Regions from separate parts of the uncultured Ligilactobacillus sp. genome, predicted to be linked through region 1. Evidence: a T-box and tRNA genes for the amino acid it is inferred to sense, from the RefSeq annotation. Region 1 holds a T-box; the other regions hold tRNA genes.
What was found. The T-box of region 1 lies ahead of leuS (leucine--tRNA ligase). A T-box ahead of a tRNA ligase gene usually reads a tRNA of that ligase, here a tRNA-Leu.
Positions count from the first base shown of each region.

Region 2: it encodes a tRNA-Leu, which carries the amino acid that the T-box ahead of leuS (leucine--tRNA ligase) is inferred to sense. The anticodon was not compared.
Region 3: it encodes a tRNA-Leu, which carries the amino acid that the T-box ahead of leuS (leucine--tRNA ligase) is inferred to sense. The anticodon was not compared.

Region 1 is NZ_CAQLEL010000052.1:231-2,498, forward strand. Features, by position in the region: partial or broken gene Q9Q35_RS02935 (hypothetical protein) at 1-31, opposite strand, end outside; gene Q9Q35_RS02940 (LysM peptidoglycan-binding domain-containing protein) at 76-618, shown strand; T-box leader at 664-868, shown strand; gene leuS (leucine--tRNA ligase) at 925-2,268, shown strand, end outside.
Region 2 is NZ_CAQLEL010000119.1:32,322-34,589, reverse strand. Features, by position in the region: gene Q9Q35_RS08675 (Tex family protein) at 1-670, shown strand, start outside; gene Q9Q35_RS08670 (SprT family protein) at 663-1,106, shown strand; tRNA gene Q9Q35_RS08665 (tRNA-Leu) at 1,157-1,242, shown strand; gene Q9Q35_RS08660 (beta-ketoacyl-ACP synthase III) at 1,374-2,268, shown strand, end outside.
Region 3 is NZ_CAQLEL010000085.1:17,966-20,233, reverse strand. Features, by position in the region: gene pepV (dipeptidase PepV) at 1-320, shown strand, start outside; gene Q9Q35_RS05860 (hypothetical protein) at 575-811, shown strand; gene Q9Q35_RS05855 (hypothetical protein) at 832-1,107, shown strand; tRNA gene Q9Q35_RS05850 (tRNA-Leu) at 1,154-1,238, shown strand; gene Q9Q35_RS05845 (universal stress protein) at 1,393-1,848, shown strand; gene Q9Q35_RS05840 (hypothetical protein) at 1,880-2,218, shown strand; gene Q9Q35_RS05835 (hypothetical protein) at 2,259-2,268, shown strand, end outside.

The sequences.
Region 1 (2,268 bases):
TCTCACTCGTATCAATATTAATAACAGCCATTATAATGGTTTTTGCTCCCTTATTTTTTTGATATTCACAAAAATATGGTGATTTCTGATATTGTGAGGTTCTTCGGCTGTGTACTCAAATCCGCAGTCAACCACAATATGAGTTTGCAAGAGTTGAAGAGTTTGAATAACTTGAGCAGTAATTTGATCATGCCAGGCCAAGTTTTGAAAGTCTCAGGTCAAGCAGCTTCGAGTCAGCCAAGCACGAACACAAATGCATCTCAAAATTCAAATCAGACTCAAGCAAGTGGCAATGGGACGTATACAGTCAAAGCGGGCGATTCTTTATGGGCGATCGCTAATTCACATAAAATGACGTTAAATGACTTAAAACGGGTCAATAACTTGTCAAGTGACCGGATCTATGTTGGTCAAACGCTTAAAGTAACTAAGGGTGCAGTTACAACGGCTAATAAGACAAACGCCCAAAGTAGTACAAAGAAAACATATACAGTCAAAGCGGGTGACTCGCTTTGGCGGATCGCTTCCAATAATGGTACGACGGTAAATCAATTGAAAGCTTTGAATAATTTGACCTCAGACATGATCTATGTCGGACAAAATTTGAAATTAAAATAATTTTCTCTTGAATTGGCCGAGCAGTTTTGCTAAGATGAAGTAAATATTTGAACGCAGATAAGGAGTATTAGGAAGAACTAAGCTATTTTCAGAGAGTATACGGTTGCTGTGAGTATACAAGTTGGTTCTTCTGAACTCGCCTTTGAGTTTTTCGCCGAAGCTAGTAAGTGAAAACGGTCCTTCCCGTTACGAAGTTAAGTGTCAACTTAGTGTTGGAATATGGGTGGTACCGCGGTTTTTCGTCCTATATGGAGTTTATAACTCTATGTAGGACTTTTTTATTTTCTAGAAAGGAACTATGGATAGATGAGCTATAATCATAAAGAAATCGAAAAAAAATGGCAACGTTATTGGGATGAACATAAAACGTTCAAGACAACTGAGGATAAGGATAAAAAGAATTACTATGCTTTAGATATGTTTCCTTACCCATCAGGCCAAGGGCTACATGTAGGCCATCCAGAAGGATATACAGCGACTGATATCATTTCACGCATGAAACGGATGCAAGGCTACAATGTTTTACATCCGATGGGGTGGGATGCTTTTGGGTTACCAGCGGAACAATATGCGTTGAATACTGGTAATTCGCCACGTGAATTTACTAAGAAAAATATTAACAATTTTAGACGTCAGATCAAATCATTGGGTCTTTCTTACGATTGGGATCGCGAAGTAAACACGACTGATTCGGCTTATTACAAATGGACACAATGGATCTTTGAACAACTTTACAAGCGTGGCCTAGCTTATGAAGCTGAGATCCCAGTTAACTGGAGCCCAGATCTAGGGACTGTAGTGGCTAATGAAGAAGTTATCGATGGTAAGACTGAACGAGGGGGGTTCCCAGTTATTCGCAAGCCAATGCGTCAATGGGTCTTGAAGATCACCGCTTATGCAGATCGTTTGATCGACGATTTGGAAGATCTTGATTGGCCTGAAGCGATCAAAGAACAACAACGCAATTGGATCGGACGCTCAGTTGGTGCCACGATCGATTTCAAAGTTGATGGTCAAGATGAACAACTAGAAGTATTCACTACACGTCCAGATACTTTATTTGGTGCTTCAGCGATCACGATCGCACCAGAACATGAAATTGTAGCTAGCTTAACGACACCAGAACAAAAAGCAGCTGTTGAAGCTTATGTTGAAGAGATCTCACACAAGTCTGATCTTGAAAGAACAGACCTAGCTAAAGATAAAACAGGGGTCTTTACCGGAAGTTATGCTATCAATCCAGTAAACGGTGAAAAATTACCTATCTGGTTGGCTGACTATGTCTTAGCCTCTTATGGTACCGGAGCAGTTATGGTTTCGGCTGCCCATGATCCGCGTGATTGGGAATTTGCGAAGAAATATGATTTGCCGATCATTCCAGTCATTGCTGGGGGCGATGTTGAAAAAGAAGTTTACACCGGTGAGGGTGAATATATCAACTCCGATTTCTTGAATGGTTTGACTAAAGAAGAAGCTATCGAGACGATGATCAATTGGTTGAAAGAACACGGTGTGGGTGATAAGAAAGTAAATTACCGCTTACGTGATTGGACCTTCTCACGCCAACGCTATTGGGGTGAACCGATCCCTGTGATCCACTGGGAAGATGGCGAAACGACTTTAGTTCCAGAAGATGAATTACCACTTCTT
Region 2 (2,268 bases), on a different contig from region 1:
GCAACATATTTCAGGTCTAAATAAAACGACTGCTAAAAATATCGTTGCTTATCGGGATGAAAATGGGCGCTTTACCACGCGGACCCAGCTCAAAAAAGTTGCCCGTTTAGGCCAAAAAGCGTATGAGCAAGCCGCTGGTTTCTTGCGGATCATTGGGGGCAAAAATGTTTTTGATAACACTGATATTCACCCTGAAAGTTATCCTTTAGCTAAAGCGATCTTAGCAAAAGCGCAGATCAAACAAAAAGAGATCGGGACTGCTTTGGCGGAAGAAAAATTAGCCCATTTTGATGCTAAAACTTTTGCTAAAGCCAATCAAGCGGGACTAGCCACGGTCAAAGATATCGTAGCGAGCTTAAAGAAACCGGGGCGCACTTTACGCGATTCAATGCCAGCACCATTACTAAAAGCCGATGTCTTACACTTAGAAGATCTCAAGGTAGGGATGAAATTACAGGGAACGGTGCGGAATGTTGTCGATTTTGGTGCCTTTGTGGATATTGGGGTCAAGCAAGATGGTTTAGTTCACGTCTCCAAGATGAGTCAAAAATTTATCAAACATCCAAGTCAAGTCGTTACAATCGGTGATATCGTTGATGTTTATGTGACGGATGTCGATCTTAAGCGTGGGCGCATCCAGTTGAGTATGTTAGCGCCAGCCGATGACTGATCAACAGCTTCAAGCACTAGTCGAAGAGCTCTCATTGAAATATTTCAAACGTACTTTTACCCACCGCGCTTACTTCAATCGGCGTTTGAAAACCACTGGAGGGCGGTATTTATTGACAAGTCATGACATCGAGATCAATGAAAAGATGTTGACAAAATATGGCAAAGATACCCTTATCGGAACGATCAAGCATGAGCTTTGTCACTACCATCTGCATTTGACAGGGCGAGGGTATCGGCATCGCGATCAAGATTTCAAACAATTATTGCGTCAGGTCGGAGGCTTACGGTATGCTCCGGTCAGTAGCAAGAATTACCGTTACACATACAGTTGTCAAACTTGCGGGCAAAGATATCTGCGCCAACGTCGGGTCGATATCAAACGTTTTGTCTGCAGTCGTTGTCACGGGAAGTTGCGCCTTTTGAAAAAAATCTAAAAAAATAGTTGCAGGGGTCTAGTTTGTCTGCTATAATTAATTCTGTTGTCGCGGGTATGGCGGAATTGGCAGACGCGTCAGACTAAGGATCTGGTGAGCAATTGAGCTCGTGATGGTTCGAATCCATTTACCCGCATCACTAAGCAGGGCTGTGAATATTCACAGTCCTGTTTTTTCATTTGTGGATAAAAGCAAAGAGGTAGTTTATCCACAAAACGATATGCTATGATAAAGCTAATGATAAATATTTTTGAAAGAGGGCCTACTATGACAGCCGTAAAAATTACCGCAAGTGCGGGGTATCTTCCTGAAAAGGTAGTGACTAATGATGAATTGAGCCAGTTGATGGATACGTCCGATGAATGGATCGTGTCTCATACTGGGATCAAGCAACGGCACTATGCGATCGCTGAAAATACGTCAGATCTAGCTACAAAGGTCGCTCAAAAGTTATTAAAGCAAGCTAAGTTAGATGCGACTGCGATCGATCTGATCATCGTATCAACGATCACACCGGATGCTTTAACACCGGCGACGGCAGCGATCGTCCAAAAAAATATCCAAGCTAGCAATGCCTTTGCCTATGATTTGTCAGCCGCGTGTGCAGGTTTTATCTTTGCGTTGGCAACTGCTGAAAAATTTATCCACAGCGGGATGTATCAGCGTGCAATGGTCATCAGTGCGGAAACTAATTCCAAGATGATGGACTTTAGCGATCGGACCTCAGCAGTCTTTTTTGGGGATGGTGCTGCTGGTGTGATCTTAGAAAAAAGTGCAGGTAAGACAGCGTATTTAGCTGAAAAGATCGCCACACGAGGTAATACTGAAGTTATCCACAGCGGACGTGTGGCACCGCTACAAAAAGTCGCTGCAGACAATTATCCACAACTAGATGCATTCTATCAAGACGGACGAGCAGTTTACAATTTTGTAACAAATGACGTTAATGCTCATATCGATGAATTTTTGGCAGATAATGGTGTTAAACCAGCTGACCTTGATCTAGTGATCACCCATCAAGCTAATTTGCGGTTGATCGAAAACATTGCGCAACATTTAGCTTTGGATATAGACAAGTTTGCGATCAATGTCACTGAAGCGGGAAATACTTCGTCGGTAGGGATCCCGTTAGCCTTGGCGCAAGCTTTAGAGCAGGGAAAAC
Region 3 (2,268 bases), on a different contig from region 1:
GTTTGAAGAAAGCTGCTCAACCATTAGATATCGAAGTGCGTCGTAGTGGTAAATTACAAGTGCCACATTACGTTTCTCCTGAAGATCCATTGGTCAAGACATTGCTCAACGTTTACCAAGAACAAACAGGTGAACAAGCCGAAGGTAAAGTTGTTGGTGGTGGAACATACGGTCGTTTGATGGAACGTGGGGTCGCTTTTGGCGCAATGTTCCCAGGTGTACCAGATACAATGCACCAAGCAAATGAATTTATGCCGATCGATGATCTTGTGAAAGCAGCTGCAATCTATGCTCAATCGATCTATGAGTTGATCAAATAAGAATAGTTTTTAGTGAAAGACTGTCGAATGGCAGTCTTTTTTTGATAATTTCAAAAAAAGGGCGTAAAATGAAGTTAGAGTAACATTAGCCTAGCGGAGTAAGTAACAGTTAGAAAGTTCAAAATGTGAAGCTGGGATTACTTGAAATAAGGACCGTGGGCCATGTTTGCGGTAATTATAGAAAGGAAAAACTATATTTCTTTCGCAAGTATGAACGATGTACTTGTTTGCATTTTATATAGCAAGGATTTAAGATGAAGAAAGGTTTTTTGGAAAAGAATTCAGCCCAAAGTGATGAGAAAACAACACTGTTTAAAGTTTTAAGTCGGCGTGAAGATCTTTTTTTGCGAGTTGATAACAGCCTATTGCCTAAATTAGACGATGATGCCAAGCTAAAAAAGATGCTTGATACTTTATTACGCAAGCGGTCTAAGGCCAATCGGCGCGAGATCATAAATATCACTCAGCATAATTATCGAATCTTTCTTTAATGATCAATGAGGTGAATCAATTGTTTTTAACTACAGGTGAAGTCAAACAAGCTTACACGATCAAGGGGATCGTGCATGCGACCGTCAAAAAAACTTTGACGGCAGAACAGCTTGATGAAGTTGATAATTTCGATGAACTCTATCGGCAAGTTCAAGATATTTTGATCGAACGCGCAGTCGCTAAAGATGGTGACGGGATCATTGGCGTTAGTTTTGAGCCCCAGATCGTTCGTGTTTCAGTTGGGCCTAAATATTTGATGCTACATGGTTACGGAACTGTGATCAGTTTAAACTAGGTTACTTGACTATTTGGTGTTTTAGTGTAAAATAGTAGAAGTTAATGCCACTATGGCGGAATTGGCAGACGCGCAACGTTCAGGTCGTTGTTTGGTTTATCCAAGTACAGGTTCGACTCCTGCTAGTGGCATAAGACTTTACCTATCTTGTGACTTGTAGGTCAGTGTTTACTGGCTCGCAGGTCTTTTTTTAGCTTACATGTGTCGCTCAGGACAACTAACGGAAAAAATGCTATAATCTAAGTATAGTTAAACATTTAAATAACCAGTTGGGAGTGGAGGATTATGGAATTGATCAAACAAGAATACCGCAACATTTTAGTGCCAGTTGATGGTTCCAAAACAGCTGAAAAAGCTTTAGAGCGTGCAACTGAGATCGCGTTACGAAATAAAGCACACTTAGATATTTTAAATGTGATCGATCTCAAGCAATTTTCCGTTAGCTTTGGTGGGATGGTCGACGCTAATGGTGATGCGGTCTACCAAACATTTGAAGATGTTGAAGGTTATTTGAATACCTTAGTTGAACGTGTAAAAAAACAAGGGCTAGAAGATGTAACGGCTCATGCACGTTTTGGTTCGCCACGAGCCGTGATCGCGCGTGAATTCCCTGATGATCATGAAAATGATCTCATCGTTATGGGGCCAACTGGCTTAAATCCAGTCGAACGGTTATTAGTTGGTGCGGTAACTGATTATGTTACTCGTGTCGCTAAGTGTGATGTTATCATTGCACGTTAAGAATCAATTTATTTTCAGAGAAAGGTCAAGGATGCAAATCAATACTATTTCACTTGTGATCTATACTGCACTGATCGTTTTATCGGCATATAATTTGCGCTTAGCTTGGCGTTTGTCTAAGTTACAGACTTCATCTTTGTTGCGCCGGCCAGAAGATATTTTGCCCGATGAAAGTGCGCGCTTGCAAGCGATCAATCAAGACAAGAAGAAATGGAATATTTTAGGGCGAGTCTTTTTCTGGGTTGCATTGTTAGTTGCTTTTGTCGGTGAGATGGAGGAATTAGCGTTCTTTCTCAGTTTATATTCTATCTGCAATATTATTGTATTGCGTGGAAATATTGCGACCCTAAATATTTTAGCAGCTAAATAATAAGTTTGTATGTGAGGCAAAGAAAATCAAACGATACAGTATGATATTAT